Regions from separate parts of the Streptomyces shaanxiensis genome, predicted to be linked through region 2. Evidence: riboswitches for the same ligand, from Rfam matches in the RefSeq annotation. Region 2 holds a riboswitch; each other region holds the start of a gene.
What was found. A riboswitch is a leader RNA that binds a small molecule or an ion and turns the genes downstream of it on or off. The one in region 2 is predicted to bind cyclic di-AMP.

Region 1: it holds a riboswitch for cyclic di-AMP, as region 2 does, so the genes downstream of both, ABD932_RS40450 (M23 family metallopeptidase) here and ABD932_RS24670 (C40 family peptidase) in region 2, are expected to answer to the same signal.
Region 3: it holds a riboswitch for cyclic di-AMP, as region 2 does, so the genes downstream of both, ABD932_RS02755 (M23 family metallopeptidase) here and ABD932_RS24670 (C40 family peptidase) in region 2, are expected to answer to the same signal.

Annotation. Positions count from the first base shown of each region.
Region 1 covers NZ_BAAAZY010000029.1:63,347-69,601, forward strand. Annotated here, with positions in the region: gene ABD932_RS40430 (MarR family winged helix-turn-helix transcriptional regulator) at 1-413, opposite strand, end outside; gene ABD932_RS40435 (dihydrofolate reductase family protein) at 480-1,613, shown strand; tRNA gene ABD932_RS40440 (tRNA-Met) at 1,694-1,767, shown strand; gene ABD932_RS40445 (PP2C family protein-serine/threonine phosphatase) at 1,899-2,783, shown strand; cyclic di-AMP (ydaO/yuaA leader) riboswitch at 3,028-3,185, shown strand; gene ABD932_RS40450 (M23 family metallopeptidase) at 3,197-4,225, shown strand; gene ABD932_RS40455 (hypothetical protein) at 4,361-4,606, opposite strand; gene ABD932_RS40460 (PrsW family intramembrane metalloprotease) at 4,643-6,031, opposite strand; gene trmB (tRNA (guanosine(46)-N7)-methyltransferase TrmB) at 6,159-6,255, opposite strand, start outside.
Region 2 covers NZ_BAAAZY010000012.1:352,845-359,099, forward strand. Annotated here, with positions in the region: gene ABD932_RS24660 (hypothetical protein) at 1-3, shown strand, start outside; gene ABD932_RS24665 (tellurite resistance/C4-dicarboxylate transporter family protein) at 1-976, opposite strand, end outside; gene ABD932_RS24670 (C40 family peptidase) at 1,371-2,552, opposite strand; cyclic di-AMP (ydaO/yuaA leader) riboswitch at 2,561-2,715, opposite strand; gene pcrA (DNA helicase PcrA) at 3,076-5,562, shown strand; gene ABD932_RS24680 (M23 family metallopeptidase) at 5,625-6,255, opposite strand, start outside.
Region 3 covers NZ_BAAAZY010000003.1:122,713-128,967, reverse strand. Annotated here, with positions in the region: gene ABD932_RS02770 (bifunctional acetate--CoA ligase family protein/GNAT family N-acetyltransferase) at 1-1,376, opposite strand, end outside; gene ABD932_RS02765 (HPr family phosphocarrier protein) at 1,555-1,836, shown strand; gene ABD932_RS02760 (GntR family transcriptional regulator) at 2,004-2,699, opposite strand; gene ABD932_RS02755 (M23 family metallopeptidase) at 2,984-3,769, opposite strand; cyclic di-AMP (ydaO/yuaA leader) riboswitch at 3,783-3,945, opposite strand; gene ABD932_RS02750 (M16 family metallopeptidase) at 4,147-5,535, opposite strand; gene ABD932_RS02745 (M16 family metallopeptidase) at 5,532-6,255, opposite strand, start outside.

The DNA of each region.
Region 1 (6,255 bases), on a different contig from region 2:
TCCAGCTGCCCGACCTGCTCCGGGGTCAGCCGGTCGAAGAGCAGTGACCGTACGGTCTCGACATGGCCCGGCGCCGCGCCCTCCAGGACCCGCATCCCCTCGTCGGTGAGGATCGCCACGCTGCCCCGCTTGTCCCAGCGACAGTCCTCGCGCCGCACCAGGCCGTCCTTCTCCAGGCGGGTCACGGCGTATGTCAGCCGGCTGCGGGTGATCTTCAGCCGTTCCGCGAGATCGGTCATCCTCAGGCGGCGTTCCGGGGACTCGGACAGGGTGGAGAGGATGGAGTAGTACATGTGCGGCATGCCGGCCTCCTGCTGGAGCTGCCGGTCGAGCGCGTCCTCGACGAGGAGGGCGGCGCCGATGTACGCGCGCCAGGCGCGTTGCTCCTCGGGGGTGAGCCAGCGGGTCGTCATGCTGCCAGTGTAGGTTTGTTTCAAACTTTAACCAAGCCCGAGACCGCCGAGCCGGAGAGCGCGCCGATGCCGTCGTACCCCTACGTCCTGCTGTCCGCCGCCGTCTCCCTGGACGGCTACCTCGACGACACCACCCCCGAACGCCTGCTCCTGTCCAGCCCGGCCGACTTCGACCGGGTCGACGAGGTACGGGCCTCCGTGGACGCGATCCTCATCGGCGCCGGCACGATCCGGGCCGACAACCCGCGACTGCTGGTGAACTCGGCCGAGCGGCGGGCCGCGCGGCTGGCGGCGGGAAAGCCGGAGTATCCGCTGAAGGTCACGGTCAGCGCGTCCGGCGAGCTGGACCCGACGGCGAACTTCTGGCACACGGGCGGCGAGAAAGTCGTCTATACGACGGAGAAGGGCGCCGAGCGGCTGCAGCGGACGCCGGTCGCGGCGGACGTCGTCGCGCTGGGCGCGGAGCTGGACTGGCGGGGCCTGCTGACGCACCTGCGCGAGGTACGCGGCGTCGAGCGGCTGATGGTGGAGGGCGGCGGCACGATCCACACGCAGCTGCTCCAGCAGGGGCTGGCGGACGAGCTGCAGCTGGTGCTGGCGCCGCTGTTCGTCGGCGACGCGGACGCGCCCCGGCTGTTCGGGCCGGGCGGGTACCAGGCCGGGCGGCTGCGCCTGCTGGAGACCCGGCGCATCGAGGACGTCGTGCTGATGCGCTACGAGCCGACGGCGCCCGGCACCGGTGACCTGCCCGCCGCGGCGGACCGGCACTGGCTGGCGCTGGCGTGCGAGCTGGCGACGCAGTGCCCTCCGTCGGAGACGGCGTTCAGCGTGGGGGCCGTGGTGGTGGCCGCCGACGGGACCGAGCTGGCGCGCGGGTACTCCCGGGAGGGCGGCGATCCCGCGGTGCACGCGGAGGAGGCAGCGCTCGCGAAGATCGCGCCGGGGGATCCGCGACTGGCGTCCGCGACGGTGTACAGCAGCCTGGAGCCGTGCACCCGCCGCGCCTCCCGTCCCGTGCCATGCGCGCGGCTGATCCTGGCGGCCGGGGTCCGGCGGGTGGTGACGGCCTGGCGGGAGCCGGACACGTTCGTGGCGGGGGCCGACGGGAGCGGAATGCTGGCGGGGGAGGGTGTGCGGGTGGTGGTCCTGCCGGAGTACGAGGACCGGGCGAAGGCACCGAACGGGCACCTGCCGAACTGAGTGATCCGGCTCTCATCAGCGGCGTCGAGGGAAAGCCGTGTGCTTTCGGTCCTGCGGATGGGGTACTGTTAAGTCATCGCCGCGGGGTGGAGCAGCTCGGTAGCTCGCTGGGCTCATAACCCAGAGGTCGCAGGTTCAAATCCTGTCCCCGCTACTGAAGACTCAGGGCCGGAACTGATCAGTCAGTTCCGGCCCTGAGTGTTTCTCTCGTGACCGGTGTCCGCCCGCTCGTCCGGTCGGCCCTCCCCGCTCGCCCCCCACCCCCACTTCGGCAACGCTGGTCAGGTGGAGGAACGGCGGATCTCGTACGCACGCCGGTTCGTCCGGCTGCTCCCGGCCCTGTTGATCGGGGCCGGGAGCGTGTACGACTACGTGACGCCAACCGACTTCACCGGCGCCCCCTTCTTCACCGCTCCGCTCTACTCGCAGCACGGCACGATCCTCACGGGCGTCACCGCCGTCCTCGTCCTGCTCGCGCTCCGCATCCTGCGCGGCGGCCTGCCCCGGGCGGAGGTGATCACCGAGCTGGTCACCGTGGTGGTCGTCTCCGTGCTCGCCGTCCTCATCAACCTCCTCGTCCGCCGCAGCGACGAGCGCCTCGCCTCCGCCCGCGAGATCGCCGAGGCGGCCCAGCGCGCGGTCCTGCCGGAACCCACCGAGCGGATCGGCGGCTTCCAGATCGCGGCGCGGTACGAGGCGGCGCAGGAGGGCGCCTCCATCGGCGGCGACCTGTACGCCGTGCAGGACAGCCCGCACGGCGTGCGGATCATCGTGGGGGACGTGCGCGGCAAGGGCATGGGGGCGGTGGGGGCCGTCGCCGTCGTCATCGGGGCCTTTCGCGAGGCCGCCGAGCAGGAGGCCACGCTGGAGGCGGTCGCCCAGCGACTGGAGCGGGCGCTGGCCCGCGAGCGCACGCGCAGCGAGGGGATCGAGTCCTCCGAGGAGGCCGACTTCCCGAGCGAGGCCACGCTGCTGCTCCACACCGACGGCCTGTCCGAGGCGCGGGATGCCGAGGGGCAGTTCTACGACCCGGAGGCGGGGCTCGCGGGACGGGCCAACGCGCGCCGCGCACCGGCCGAGTTGCTCGGTGTGCTGGCGGCGGACGTGCGCCGGCACTCCGGGGGCGGGATGGCGGACGACATGGCGCTCATCGCCGTACGGCGTCCGTGACCCGCCCTTGATCCTTCTCACCAAGGGTGATCGGGCGACCGCCCTCCGCATAACAACTGACATACCGTCAATACCTGTGTGGTGCCTGAGCCTCGGCCAACTCGCCCGATTTGGACCGCTCGTGACCTGTAAGTCCGGGCGAAATTCGTTAATGATCAAGTGGAACAGCTTGGAATCCGCACCCCGGGTCTATTAACGTTCGATAACGCAGCGCGGTCGTCCCAGCCGTCACAAGAGACGGCTCCGTGCGCACGCGCCGAGTCCCGCAAGGGAGCCGGGGAACCACCACCCTGGGGTGAATCGCGCGGATTCCACCGTGAAGTCACGGTTGGTATACGCGCGTAGGAGACCTTCCTGCTCCGAACCCGTCAGCTAACCCGGTAGGCGAGAAGGAAGGAAAGGAGCACGCCCACGTGGCGTCCAACAGGCCTGCTACGCAAGCCCCGTTCGTGCCGAGTCAGCGCAGCAACGACACCTTCGGCTACGACCGCTACCGCACCGACGAGGGCCCGTTCGAGGAGTGGAACCCCACCGCGGAGTCCATTCGTCCCGTACGTGGCAGGCACCGCGTAGCCAAGCAGCGGGGCGGGGGACTCGCCCGCAGCTCCACGGTTCTCGGCGTCGGCGTCATAGCCGCCGTCGGCGCGGGCGGCATGGCCAGCGCGCAGAGCGGCAAGCCGCCGGTCGCGATCACCATGCCCGACCTGCCCCTGATATCCGACGACGACTCCTCCGCGGCCGCCGAGGACACCGGGACGGCCCTCAGCACCATGGGCGCCGCGACCGAGGAGACCAAGCAGGGCACCGGCGACGCCGGTGAGGCGCTGCGGGCCCGGATCATCGCCCAGGTCGAGCAGCAGCAGGACCAGGTCGACAGCAAGGCCGCCGCCGAGGCGATCGCCGCCGCCGAGAAGGAGGCCGCCGCAGCGGCCGCCAAGGCGGAGCAGGAGGCCAAGGAGAAGGCCGCCGCCGCGAAGGCCGCCGCCGAGGAAGAGGCCCGCAAGAAGGCCGAGGCCGAGCGCCTCGCCGAGCTGGCCAAGCAGTACACGCTGCCGACCTCCTCGTACACCATCACCTCGACCTTCGGTCAGGCCGGCGCCTACTGGTCCTCCGGCTACCACACCGGCCTCGACTTCGCCGCGCCGTCCGGCACGCTGATCAAGGCCGTGCACTCCGGCACCATCACGTTCGCCGGCTGGGACGGGTCGTACGGCTACAAGACGGTGCTCACCCTCGACGACGGCACCGAAGTGTGGTTCGCGCACCAGTCCTCGATCAGCGTCAGCGTCGGCCAGAAGGTCAACACCGGCGACGTCATCGGCCGCGTGGGCGCCACCGGCAACGTGACCGGAGCCCACCTGCACCTCGAGGTGCACCCCGACGGCAGCACGAGCGGCATCGACCCGCTGGCGTGGCTGCGCGGCAAGGGGCTCACGCCCTGAGGGACTAGAGACTCACGTCCTGAGGGGCGATCTCCCGATTGCACAGGGACGTTGATCGCGCAGGGACATTGATGGGTGCAGGGACATTGACCGTGCGGCCCGGCCTTCCTCACAGGAGGCCGGGCTCACGGTTTTTCAGGGATCGCAGGTGCCGGACTGGCCCGCGCACTGCCAGCCCGAGAATCCGCCCTCGGGGTTGTCGAGGTCGTCGTCGAGCCTGATGAAGCCCCAGACGACTGTGAGGGTGAACGCGACGGCGGCCAGCGCCAGCAGCCACAGGACGACCGTCCGCACCGTCCTTGTCCGGCCCTTGTCCGGCTCGCGGGCAGGCCGGGGCCGGGAGGCGCTCGGGGAGTGGCGGCCGCCGTTCACGCGCACCATCTCGGCTCTCCGTCCTGGTGGTCGGGCAGACCCGTGCTACGTCCGATACGGGTTGTACGCGGGATACGGCGCCGTCGGCCCGTAGGGGGCGCCCTGTGTCGGCCCGTACGTGGCACCCTGCGTCGGCCCGTATCTGGCGGTGTGCCCCTGTCCGTACGGTTGCCACTGACCCGGCGCCCCGTATCCGTACCCATACCCGTACGCAGGCCGAGGCTGCGCGGCGACCGCATGCTCCAGTGCCGGCCGAGCGAACCCCCGCCGCCCCCACAGCTCGTGCAACAGCTCCTGTTCCCGTACGACGAAGTCCGCGCCGGCCCGCCCGCGCCGCCCCCGGTGCCGCAGGAACGCCAGTGATGTGGCGTACGCCTCGTACTGCGCCACCGCCCGGGCCGCCGCCCGCCCCCCACGCCGTCGCGCGTACTGCCGGGCCACCCGCCGCGCACGCATCGAGCCGAGCGCGAAGGGATCGCCCGGGGCCAGCCACCCGGCGACGACGTACGCGGGCAGTTCCTCGCGCACGGTCCGCAGTTCGCGCTGCCGGGTCCAGATCACCAGCCAGGTCAGCAGCCCGAACGTGGGCACCATGAAGGCGGCGTACACGGCGAAGAACCCGAACTCGCCGAAGGCCGACGAGCCGTTCCACAGGGCGTGCATGCCCATGGCGAGCAGGAGCCCGGAGAGCGGGAGGAGAACGCGGCGCACATGCTGTCGCGGGCCCGAGAGCGCGGCGATGCCGAAGCCGATGCCGGTGAGGACCGTGAAGAGGGGGTGCGCGAAGGGCGACATGATGACGCGGACGAAGAAGGTCGCCGCCGTGACGGAGGCGATGCCGCGGTCGCCGGAGAGCTGGTCGGTACCGAAGGCGGTGCCGAGGTAGAGGATGTTCTCGGTGAAGGCGAAGCCGGTGGCGGTGACGCCGGCTATCACCACGCCGTCGACGATCCCGGTGAAGTCACGTCGGCGGAAGAGAAAGACGAGCAGGACGGCGGCCGCTTTGGCCGTTTCCTCCACGACGGGCGCTATGACGGTGGCGCCCAGCGTGTCCGCGTGGGACGGATCGGCGGTCGCCGTGGCTATCCATCGGGTCGCGAAGCTGTTGGCGATGATCGCTATGAGCGCCGCCGCGAACGCGCCCCACGCGAAGGAGAACAGCAGATTGCGCCAGGGGCCCGGCTCGACCCGGTCCAGCCAGCGGAAGGCGGCGACGAGCAGCGGCACGGGAAGAACGGCGAGCCCGAGCCCGACCAGGAACCCCTCGGTGCCGGTCTGCTCACGCACCAGGGCGAGGATGACCAGCCCGGAGAGCGCGAGCAGCGTGCTCAGCGCGCCGTAACGCACCCACCGCTTCTGCCACCAGTGCGCGTGCCGCAGTGTCCCGCCGGCGGGACCGGTGGGGTACGTCGGGTACGGGGGACTGGTGGCCACGGCATTGACCCTAACGAGACAGGGGCGCCACCCGCAGCCGCGCGAGGGGCTCCGGCGCCCGAGGGGGGTTTGCTGTCGGTGCTGTTTCTCTTCCCGGTCTTCGTTCCGGCTGCTCCTCCCGCTGCTCCTACGGCTGTACGCGGCGGAAGAGCAGGTCGTTCACCACATGACCCTTGTCCAACCCCTGTCCCTCGAAACGGGTCAGCGGCCGGAAGTCCGGACGG
Region 2 (6,255 bases):
TGATCTCTGCGGACCAGGCGCCGGCGTAGGTCAATACCGCGCCCGCGGTGACCGCCAGCCATGCCGCCACCGCGATCCACAGCAGGGCCTCGCCGGGGGTCCTGAGCCACGGGATGTCGACCGCGGTGGCGACGGAGAGGGTCGCCGCCGCCGTCATGCCCATCGGGAACACGGTTGCCCAGCGGCGTACGTCGTAGTGCGGCCGTGGCCAGGCGATCTCCGCGACGAGCAGGACGGCGTACCAGGCCAGGTCGAGTACCAGGAGGGCGACGGTCACGGTGCGGAGGACTCCGCTGTCGTCGTCGTTCCAGAGGTAGAGCTCGGCGCTGTCGGCGGCGATGAGCCTGGATCCGGCGAGTGCGGAGATGGCGAGGGCGCCGCCCGCCACCCAGTGGTCGCCGGCGCCGTGGGCCACTTGGCGTAGGTCGAAGCAGGTCAGGGCGATGGCGTAGAGCAGCAGGCCCAGCCAGAAGAGCGCGAGTGCCGCGTGGGCGAGCCATGCCGTGGTCTCGGTGGCGGCGAGTGTTGCGGCCAGGACGGCGAGGCCCTGCGTGGCCACGCAGCCGAGGAACACCGCGCCGGACATGCGGCGGCGCCAGTGGCGTACGACGGCGATGAGGAGGCCCGGCCAGAGCACGGCTGCCAGGGCGAGGAGCGCCTTGGCGAGGGTCTGCCAGCCCAGGGTGGTGAACCGGGTGCCCAGGACCGTCGTTGCGGCGACGGCGGTCAGTGCGGCCGGGGTGGCCGCCTCCTTCGCCCATCTCGTGCGGTCCCATACGAGGCGTGCGACGAAGTCGGCGGCGAGCGCGAGCCAGGCTGCGCAGGCCAGGGCGAGGGCGATGCGGGACAGGGTCTCGTAGTCCGTCTGGTGCAGGGCCACCGAGAGGATGCCGGTGGCCATGACTGCGGCGCCGGCTGCGGGGGGACGTTGCGACCACCAGGTGTGGAGGGGGGATGTGGGGGTGGCGGCGGGCATGGGGCCGATGCTAGGGAGCGGGGTGTTGGTTGCTGGTGGGGCACGCGCGTGGGTGGGGTGAAATACGCCCGTTGATCGCCGGTGGGGTGAGCGTCCATGCCTGCGGCGGCCAGTGCGGCCTCGGTGGGGGTGCGCGTAGCGCCTGCGGGTCGGTTGTGGGTCGGGGACGTGCCGGGGGGGTGTCCGTCCTCGGACCGGCGGCTGGACTTAGGCCGGGAGGTGCTGCGTGTTGACGCCGGCCACTGCGGGCGGACACCCCCCGGCACGTCCCCTTGCCGCCGTACGCGGGTGCTACGCCGTGGGGGTGCTCCCTAGCGGAGGCCTTGTGTACGTGGCGGAACGACGCCGCGCGCGTGCGCAGTCCATGCTCCACGCGCGCGTGTGTGTGTCTGCGTCAGGCCGGGCGGACCACGCTGTGGATCGACGACTCCCCGTCGTAGTAGATCGACTCCTCGCGGACGTACGCGCCGGGCTTCGGGGCGTGGATCATCATGCCGTTGCCGATGTAGATGCCCACGTGGGTGACGTCGTCGTAGAAGAAGATCAGGTCGCCGGGCCGGGCGTTGGCGAGGGAGACCGTGGTGCCGGCGTTGACCTGGTCGTAGGTGACGCGGGGGATGTCCACGCCGGCGGCCTTCCAGGCGGCCTGGGTGAGGCCGGAGCAGTCGTAGGAGTCGGGGCCGGTGGCGCCCCAGACGTACGGCTTGCCTATCTGGGAGCGGGCGAAGGCCAGGGCCTTCTCGGCCTTCGTGGCGTACGAGGAGTCCGACGCGGAGGAGTCCGAGGATTCCGAGGAGCCCGAGTCGGACGCCGACTCGCTGCTCTCCTGCTGCTGGGCGGCCTCCTGGCGCTGGCGCTCGGCCTCGGCCTCCGCCTGCTGGCGGGCCAGCTCCGCGGCCTTGCGGGCGGCCTCCTCCTGCTTGCGCTTCTCGATCGCGGCCAGGCGGGCCTTCTCCTCCGCCGTCAGCTTGGAGAGGAGTTCGCGTGCGTCGGAGAGCTTCGTCTGGACCGTGGACTTGGCGGTCTGCAGGTCGTTCTGCGACTCGGTGAGCGTCTCGAGGCTCTGGGTGGCCTCCTGACGCTTCTTCATCGTCGCGGACTGCTGCGTGAAGTAGTCGTCGACCGCCTCCTTCTGGCGGCCCGTCATGCGATCCATCAGCTGGGTCTGGTCGAAGTAGTCCTGCGGGGTGTCCGCCAGGAGGAAGGTCGCCGTGTCGGGGGCGGCGGCTCCGGTGCGGTACTGGGCGGCCGCGAAGGTGCCCAGTTCCTCGCGCGCCTCGTTGAGTTCCTGGGTTCGCTTGGCGACGTCGTCGAGGAGGGTGTCGACGCGCTTGCGCTGCTTCGCGGTCTTCTCCTTGGCCGCGTTGTAGTTCTCGGTCGCCGACTCCGCCTGGCGGTAGAGGTCGTCGACCTTCTTCTCGACCTCTTCGAGGCTCGGCCTGTCGTCCGAAGAGGGGCTCGCGTTGGCCGTCTGGGACAGCAGGGCCACGGAGGTGAGGGCCGCCGTGGCGAGGGCGGGGGTCCGTATGCCTGCTACGCGCGTACCAGCGGGACGCGACTTGCGGTGCGACGCCAAGGGAGGCGACTCCTTCCGTGCTCCGCCTACCGAGTTAGCTGTCGGGTTCGGGCGGGTGGTCCGGAAGGGTTGCCCTACGGCCGTTCCCGGGAGGGAAGTCGGGCCGATTCACCCCAAGTTCGGTGGGTCCCCGGCTCCGGCTGCGCGGCGGCGCAACGGACTCGGCGGAGGCCGCGCGGCCCGGCGACGTTCGCCGGTGGGGGTCGTACGGCCTGCCCGGCACGGTAGCCAACTCGTGTGGCCCCTGTGAAGGTTGATGTTCGATATGCCCGATACATTTTCGTGACCTTGGCGCGGTTCGCCGCGGGCGGCGGTTGGTTGGGGATCGTCTGGGGCGGGATGGCCGTATTTGCGTTGTGAGGCGTGTCTCTTTGTTCTTCGGTCGCGGATCGTGACGGGGTGGTCGTGGAGGGTGAGAGCGGGCCCTGGGTGGGCCCCGGTCGAAGATCATCGGGTTTTGGAACGGGAGATGTTCTCGGGGTGGCGGCGGGCTGTCAGTGGGGCGCCCTAGACTCGGAGAGCGATGAGCAGCCTCTTTGACGACAGCTTCCTGGCGGACCTCCAGGCCCCACGGGCCCACGAGGAAGAACCCCCGCCGCCGCCCGAGGACGATCACGCTCCGGAATCGGTTCCGGACGATCTGTTCGGCGGGAAGTTCGACGTGCCTCCGGACCGGGACGCGTACTACCGCGACGGCGCCCCGCGCCCGGCCATCGACGCGGCCGCGCTGCTGGAGGGGCTGAACGAGAACCAGCGGGCGGCCGTCGTCCACTCGGACACTCCGCTGCTCATCGTGGCCGGTGCCGGCTCCGGCAAGACGCGGGTGCTCACCCACCGCATCGCCCACCTGCTGGCCGAGCGGAACGTGCATCCGGGGCAGATCCTCGCGATCACCTTCACCAACAAGGCCGCGGGCGAGATGAAGGAGCGGGTCGAACAGCTCGTCGGCCCGCGCGCGAACGCGATGTGGGTGATGACCTTCCACAGCGCGTGCGTGCGCATCCTGCGGAGGGAGAGCAAGAGGCTCGGGTTCACCTCGTCCTTCTCGATCTACGACGCCGCCGACAGCAAGCGGCTGATGGCGCTCGTCTGCCGGGATCTCGATCTCGACCCCAAGCGGTTCCCGCCCAAGTCCTTCAGCGCCAAGATCAGCAACCTGAAGAACGAGCTGATCGACGAGGAGGACTTCGCCGCCCAGGCCTCGGACGGCTTCGAGAAGACCCTCGCCCAGGCGTACGTCCTGTACCAGTCGCGGTTGCGGGAGGCCAACGCCCTCGACTTCGACGACCTGATCATGACGACGGTCAATCTGCTGCGCGCCTTCCCGGACGTCGCCGAGCACTACCGCCGCCGCTTCCGGCACGTCCTCGTCGACGAGTACCAGGACACCAACCACGCCCAGTACGCGCTCGTGCGCGAACTCGTCGGCACCCGCGAGCACCCCGTCGACGTGCCGCCCAGCGAGGACGACATCCCGCCCGCCGAGCTGTGTGTCGTGGGTGACGCCGACCAGTCGATCTACGCCTTCCGGGGCGCCACCATCCGCAACATCCTCCAGTTCGAGGAGGACTACCCGGACGCGACGACGATCCTGCTGGAGCAGAACTACCGCTCCACCCAGACGATCCTCACCGCCGCCAACGCCGTCATCGAGCGCAACGAGTCCCGCCGGCCCAAGAACCTGTGGACCAACGCGGGCGCGGGCGCGCGCATCACCGGCTACGTCGCGGACACCGAGCACGACGAGGCGCAGTTCGTCGCCGACGAGATAGACCGACTGACGGACGCGGGGGACGCGAAGGCCGGCGACGTCGCCGTCTTCTACCGGACGAACGCCCAGTCCCGTGTCTTCGAAGAGGTCTTCATCCGCGTCGGCCTGCCCTACAAGGTCGTCGGCGGGGTTCGGTTCTACGAGCGCAAGGAGGTCCGGGACGTCCTGGCCTACCTGCGGGTGCTCGCCAACCCGGAGGACACGGTGCCGCTGCGCCGGATCCTCAACGTCCCCAAGCGGGGCATCGGCGACCGTGCCGAGGCGATGATCGACGCCCTGTCCCAGCGCGAGAAGATCAGCTTCCCGCAGGCGCTCAAGCGCGTCGACGAGGCGTACGGCATGGCCGCGCGGTCGACCAACGCCGTCAAGCGGTTCAACACGCTGATGGAGGAGCTCCGTACGATCGTCGAGTCCGGCGCGGGACCGGCGACCGTCCTGGAGGCCGTGCTCGAACGCACCGGCTACCTCGCCGAGCTGCAGGCCTCCACCGACCCGCAGGACGAGACCCGCATCGAGAACCTCCAGGAACTCGCGGCCGTGGCCCTGGAGTTCGAGCAGGAGTCCGGCGAGGGCGAGGCCTCCGGCGGGCTCGCCGACTTCCTGGAGCGGGTCGCCCTGGTCGCCGACTCCGACCAGATCCCCGACGAGGACGAGGACGGCTCCGGCGTCATCACCCTGATGACCCTGCACACCGCCAAGGGCCTGGAGTTCCCGGTCGTCTTCCTCACCGGCATGGAGGACGGCGTCTTCCCGCACATGCGCTCCCTCGGCCAGACCAAGGAACTGGAGGAGGAGCGGCGCCTGGCGTACGTCGGTATCACGCGCGCGCGTGAACGGCTGTATCTGACGCGCTCGTCGATGCGCAGCGCATGGGGGCAGCCGTCGTACAACCCGCCCTCCCGATTCCTGGAGGAGATCCCGGCGGCGCACGTGGACTGGAAGCGGACGGGGGCGACCGCGCCGGTGTCCTCCGGGCCCGCGGCCGGTGTGGCGGCCTCGCTGTCGTCGTCCCGCTCGCGTTCGTCGGCGTCGGGCGCGTCCGGGTTCGCGACGCGGCGGACTGCGGAGAAGCCGGTCGTCGCGCTGGCCGTCGGGGACCGGGTCACGCACGACCAGTTCGGGCTCGGCACCGTGATGGCGGTCAAGGGCACGGGCGCGAACGCCGAGGCGACGATCGACTTCGGGGAGGCCAAGCCGAAGCGGCTGCTGCTGCGGTATGCGCCGGTGGAGAAGCTGTAGCACCCGCATGTGCGCGCCCCCGCTGAAGGGCGGGGGCCCACAGGGAAGTTACTTGCGTCGAACTACGACGGGTCCAGGCCGTGGCTGCGCAGCCAGGCCAGAGGGTCGATCGCCGAGCCGCCGCCCGGCCGGACCTCGAAGTGCAGGTGCGGGCCGGTCGAGTTGCCGGAGTTGCCCGAGTACGCGATCGGGTCGCCGGCCTTGACCTCGGTGCCGGAGGCGACGCGGTAGCTGGAGAGGTGGCAGTACCACGTCTCCGTGCCGTCCTTCGCGGTCACGATCATCATGTTGCCGTAGGCGCTGTTCCACTGCGTGCGGACGGTGCCGTCCGTCGCGGCCATCACCGTCGTGCCGTACGAGACGGGGAAGTCGATGCCGGTGTGCACGGACATCCAGTTGATGCCGGACTGGCCGAAGTAGGCGCTGAGGCCGTGCTGCGCGACCGGAATCGCGAACTTCGGGCGCAGCCGCTCCTTGCGCGCCGCTTCTTCGGCAGCCTTCTTCTTCTCGGCCGCCTGCTGGGCCTTGAGGTCGATGCGCTCCTGCGTACGGCTGGCCCGGTCGGCGAAGTCGTCGGCGCCGGCGGAGAGGCTCTCGAGCTGGGTGTCCAGCTTGTTGTTCGCGGTGGACGGCTTGACGGGGGTCGCGTCGGACGCGGTCGTCGACGTGTCCTTGTCGCCGGTCAGGCTGCCG
Region 3 (6,255 bases), on a different contig from region 2:
CCGTGCCGCGCGCCCTGCACCACGACCAGCGGCTTCGCCGCTGCCGTACGCCGGGCGAGGCGGGTGAACTTGCGTGGGTTGCCGATGGACTCGAGGTACATCAGGACGACATCGGTGTCCGGGTCGTCGTACCAGTACTGAAGGACGTCGTTGCCGGACACGTCGGCCCGGTTGCCGGACGAGACGAAGGTCGACACGCCCGTGTCCCCGGTCACACCGCCGCCGCGCCGGTGCAGCCGGGACAGCAGCGCGATCCCGATCGCGCCGGACTGAGCGAACAGACCGATCCGGCCCGGGCGGGGCATCTCGGGTGCCAGTGAGGCGTTCAGCCGTACGTCGGCCGAGGTGTTGATGATCCCGAAGGCGTTCGGCCCGATGATGCGCATGCCGTACGCGCGCGCGTGCCGTACGAGTTCGCGCTGCCGCTCGCGCCCGTCGGGCCCGCTCTCGGCGTACCCGGCGGAGACCACGACCAGTCCCTGCACGCCGTGCTCGCCGCACTCGGCGACCACCTCGGGGACGTACTCGGCGGGCACGGCGACCACCGCGAGGTCGACATGCTCCCCGATGTCCCCCACGGAGCGGTGCGCGGGCACTCCGTCGAGCTCCTTGAGGTCCGCCGGGAACGCCCTGTTCACGGCGTACAGCCGCCCCGTGAACCCGGCGTCCCTGATGTTGCCCAGGACACCGCGGCCCACCCCGCCGGGCGTGCGGCCGGCGCCGATGACGGCGACGGAGCCGGGCACCAGGAGCCGCCGCACGGAGCGGGCCTCGGCGCGCTGCTCGCGCGCGTACTGCACGGCGAGCGAGCGGTCGGTCGGCTCCAGGTCGAACTCCAGGCGGACGACGCCGTCCTCGAAGCTGCGCTTCTGGGTGTATCCGGCGTCCGTGAACACCTTGATCATCTTGGTGTTGGCGGGCAGCACCTCGGCGGCGAACCGGCGGATGTCACGCTCGCGCGCGACCGCGCCGATGTGTTCGAGCAGGGCGGATGCGACGCCGCGCCCCTGGTGGGCGTCCTGGACCAGGAAGGCGACCTCGGCCTCGTCGGCGGGTGCCGACGCGGGCATTCCGTCGGCGCCGATCCGATCGTAGCGTACGGTTGCGATGAACTCGCCGCCCACCGTGGCCGCGAGTCCCACCCGGTCCACAAAGTCGTGGTGCGTGAAGCGGTGGACGTCCTTCGCGGACAGTCGCGGGTAGGGCGCGAAGAAGCGGTAGTACTTCGACTCGTCCGACACCTGCTCGTAGAAGCTGACCAGGCGCTCGGCGTCATCAACGGTGATGGGGCGGATGCGCGCGGTGCCGCCGTCGCGCAGCACCACGTCGGCTTCCCAGTGGGCGGGGTACTCGTGCCGGTCCGAGGCGCTCTGCATGGGGCCCAGAGTACGGCTCGCGTACGACAACGGCGCGAGGCAGTCTGTGGAGGACGTATGTCGGGTCGAGGCCGCGACCCGACGGTCACCTCAGGAGGAGCGTTTTGTCCCTCCCGGCATGCTTCACGGGTGTGGGAAACTGGTCTAGACAACCCTGAACACCGAAGGGCAGCATCACATGGCTGAGCGCCGCGTCAACGTCGGCTGGGCCGAGGGTCTTCACGCCCGCCCCGCTTCCATCTTCGTCCGGGCCGCCACGGCCGCAGGTATCCCGGTGACGATCGCCAAGGCCGACGGCAACCCCGTCAACGCGGCCTCCATGCTGGCTGTTCTGGGCCTGGGCGCCCAGGGCGGCGAGGAGATCGTCCTCGCCTCCGAGGCCGAGGGTGCGGACGCCGCCCTCGACCGCCTCGCGAAGCTGGTCTCCGAGGGCCTCGAGGAGCTGCCCGAGACGGTCTAATACCGTCTGAAGGATCTCCGCACATGCGGTGAAGCCGCGTCGGTCTTTCCGGCCGACGCGGCTTCGCTGTTTTCGGGCAGGCACCACGGGAATTACCTGCGCACCTGAAAAAGGGCAGCGGAAATTACCCGCCACCGAATTACTCCTCTTTGTATACGGCGCCCTTGTTAATGCCGCAGGCTCGGCATGTTTACGGGATGTTGCGAATTCCTCACGCGCTCCGCGCGGTCGCCGCCGGAGCCGAACCGCAGCCGGTGCACGGACAGCGAGCGCTCGGTGTGCAGCGCCGTGATCGCGCGGGCGCGTTCGCCGTCGCCGCGCGCCACCGCGTCCACGATCGCGCCGTGCTCGGTCCAGGACTCCACGGGGTTGACCGGCGACTCCACGGCGTACATCCAGGCGATCTTGTGGCGCAGCTGGGTCAGCATCGAGGTCAGGGCGGGGCTGCCGGAGGCCTGGGCCAGCGTCTCGTGGAACCAGCCACCCAGGGAGCGCAGGTCCTCGCTGTTTCCCCGCCTGGCCCGCTCCTGGCCCAGCCTGACCAGGCCGCGCAGCACCTTGAGATGGGCCTCGGTGCGCCGCTGGGCGGCCCGGGAGGCGCCGAGCGGCTCCAGCAGGGTGCGCATCTCCAGCAGGTCGGCGGCCTCCTGCTCGGTCGGTTCGGCGACGCACGCGCCCGCGTGCCGCCGGGTCACCACGAAGCCCTCCGCCTCCAGGGTGCGCAGGGCCTCCCGGACGGGGACGCGGGAGACGCCGTAGCGGCGCGCGAGGAGTTCCTCGGTGAGCCGGCCGCCACGCTCGTAGACACCGGCGACGATGTCGTCCCGGATCGCCGTGCACACCGAATGCGCCGGAATACGCATGACCGACCTCCGCCTTAATCCCCGTGAAACGTCGACGAATGACGTGTGTTCAGTGACTCTATTGCAACCGGCCGGAATTTCCGACGGCGGGCCGGAATCCATGGATATTTTTTGGACAGCGGGTCGTGCGAAACGCCGAAAGCCCCGGCTGGGGGAGCCGGGGCTTCGGGAGCGGAGTGTCTGTCGTCAGACGATCACGGGGGCAGCGGCGAGCGCGGCACGCGTGCGTGGAAGGCGTCGGACGATCACGGGGTGGTGAGCGTCGTACGCGCGCGTGGCAGGTGTCAGAGGTTCACGCCGTGCGAGCGGAGGTAGGCGACGGGGTCGATGTCGGAGCCGTACTCCGCCGTCGTGCGGGCCTCGAAGTGCAGATGCGGTCCGGTGACGTTGCCGGTGGCGCCGGACAGGCCGATCTGCTGGCCCGGGGTGACCGTCTGGCCGACCGAGACGCCGATGGACGACAGGTGGCCGTACTGGGTGTACGTGCCGTCGTTCATCTTGATCACGACCTGGTTGCCGTACGCCCCGCCCCAGCCGGCCTCCACGACGGTGCCGGAGGCGACCGCGTGGACGGAGGTGCCGCTGGCGGCGTGGAAGTCGACGCCCGTGTGGCTGCCGGAGGACCAGACGGCGCCGCCGGCCTTGTAGCCCGTGGAGACGTACGAGCCGGAGATCGGGGAGACGTAGGACAGCAGGCGCTTGCGCTCGGCCTCGCGGGCAGCGCGCTCCTTGGCCTCGCGCTCCCTCTCGGCCTTCTCGGCCGCCTTCTTGCGCGCGGCCTCCTGGGCGGCCTTCTTCAGGGCCGCGGCCTCCTTGGCGGCCTGCTCCTGAGCGGCGGCCTGGGCGTCGATCTGGTCGGCGATCGAGTTGTCGACGCTGATCACGGGGATGAGGCCAGTCTGTTCGGCGGCAGGTTCCGCGGCGAGCGCGGGGGCGGCCAGGGTGCCTATGACGCCGGTGGCGGTGAGGGCGGCGACGCCGGCCGCACGGGCGGTGGAGCGCTCGATCCGGCTGGGACGACGGTGCTTCCCGGTGGGACGATTCGCCCCGGTGGCGCAGCTGAACGCCATGAAGTGGCTGGTCCTTTCCTTCCTTCTCGCCTACCGGGTTAGCTGACGGGTTCGGAGCAGGAAGGTCTCCTACGGGCCCCCTCGCCTTCGCGCGGGCGTCCGATTCACCCCAGGGACTACGGTGGGTCCCCGGCTCCCCTGGCTCGCGCCGTACGGGGACTCGGCGATGACTGTCCGGTGCCGCGGGCGCGGCGCACTGCCTGACGGACAGCCCGGAAGACGCTAAGCGGGACGTCTTTCAATCCCCAAACGGATCCCGGCTTTTGTAGCGCATCCCACAGGCCAGACAGGCAACCTCTCCCCCAATTCGGGCATAAGGGGGCCCTGGTGACTCATTCGTCACCAGGGCCCCCACCGCGCGTGGCGGGTGCAGCCGTCTACTCGGCCGCCACCACGGTGACTTCGCCGATACCGAGGGCCTCGACGGGCTCCCGGATCGCTGCCGCGTCACCGACGAGGATCGTCACCAGGCGGTCCGCCGGGAAGGCGCTCACGGCCGCGGCGGTGGCCTCGACCGTGCCGGTGGCGGCGAGCTGCTGGTACAGCGTGCCCTGGTAGTCGTCGGGCAGGTGCTGCTCGACCTGGTCGGCCAGTGTGCCCGCCACGGACGCGGCGGTCTCGAACTTCAGGGGCGCGACACCGACGAGGTTCTGCACGGCGAAGTCCCGCTCGGCGTCGGTGAGGCCCTCGGCCGCGACGCCCCGCAGCACCGTCCAGAGGTCCTGCAGCGCGGGACCGGTGTTCGGGGTGTCGACGGAGCCGCTGATGGCCAGCATGGCCGCGCCCGTGCCGTCCGGGGCGGAGCGCAGGACCTGCCCGAACGCGCGCACACCGTAGGTGTAGCCCTTCTCCTCGCGCAGGACCTTGTCCAGCCGGGAGGTGAGGGTGCCGCCGAGGCAGTACGTGCCGAGCACCTGCGCGGGCCACACGCGGTCGTGCCGGTCTGCGCCGATCCGCCCGATCAGCAGCTGCGTCTGGACGGAGCCGGGGCGGTCCACGATGACGACACGGCCGGTGTCGTCCGCGGTGACCGGCGGGACGGGCCGCGGCTCGGCCGAGGAGCCGGTCCAGGCGCCGAGGGTGTCACCGAGCAGGGCGTCGAGGTCCACGCCGGTGAGGTCGCCGACGACCACGACGGTGGAGGTGGCCGGGCGGACATGCCGCTCGTAGAAGGCGCGTACGCCCGCGGAGTCGATGCCCTCGACCGTCTCCTCGGTGCCCTGGCGCGGACGGGACATGCGCGAGGTCGCCGGGAACAGCTCCTTGGAGAGCTCCTTGGCGGCCCGGCGCGAGGGGTTGGCCATCTCGTGCGGGATCTCGTCGAGGCGGTTGCGCACCAGGCGCTCGACCTCGGCGTCGTCGAACGCGGGCGCCCTGAGGGCGTCGGCGAGCAGGCCGAGCGCCTTGGGCAGACGGGAGACGGGCACTTCCAGGCTGACGCGGACGCCGGGGTGGTCGGCGTACGCGTCGAGCGTGGCGCCGCAGCGCTCCAGCTCGGCGGCGAACTCCTCGGCGGTGTGCTTGTCCGTGCCCTCGGAGAAGGCGCGCGCCATGATCGTGGCGATGCCGTCGAGGCCCTTCGGCTCGGCGTCCAGGGGCGTGTCCAGGAGCACCTCGACGGCGATGACCTGCTGGCCGGGGCGGTGGCAGCGCAGGACCGTCAGGCCGTTGTCCAGCTTGCCGCGCTCGGGCGCCGGGAACGCCCAGGGCCGGGCCTCGCCGGCCTGAGGCTGCGGGTGGAACTCCATGCTGGCGAGCTCGGTCACTGCGCCGACTCCTCGTTCTCGTCGGTGGTCCCGGCGGGTCCGGCCCCGTCGGCTTCCAGGTCCTCGGCCTCGCCGGCGACCGGCTCGTACACGAGCACCGCGCGGTTGTCGGGTCGCAGGCGGGCCTTGGCGACCGCCTGGACCTCCTCGGCGGTGACGTCGAGGACGCGCTGTACGGCGGTGAACGCGAGCTGCGGGTCGCCGAACAGGACGGCGTACCGGCACAGTTCGTCGGCGCGGCCCGCGACGGTGCCGAGCCGGTCCAGCCACTCGCGCTCCAGCTGGGCCTGTGCGCGCTCCATCTCCTCGGCGGTGGGGCCGTCCGCCGCGAAGCGGGCGAGCTCCTCGTCGACGGCCGCCTCGATGACGGGGACCTCGACGTCGCCGGAGGTCTTCACGTCCAGCCAGCCCAGGGAGGGCGCCCCGGCCAGGCGCAGCAGGCCGAAGCCGGCCGCCACGGCCGTACGGTCACGTCGTACGAGCCGGTTGTAGAGGCGGGAGGACTCACCGCCGCCGAGGACGGTCAGCGCCAGGTCGACCGCGTCGCACTCGCGCGTGCCGTCCTGCGGGAGACGGTAGGCGGCCATCATCGCGCGCGCGGGGACGTTCTCCTCGACGACCTCGCGCAGCTGCTCTCCGATGATCTCGGGCAGCGAGCCGTCGCGCGGCTCGGGCTTGCCGTCGTGGGCCGGGATGGTGCCGAAGTACTTCTCGACCCAG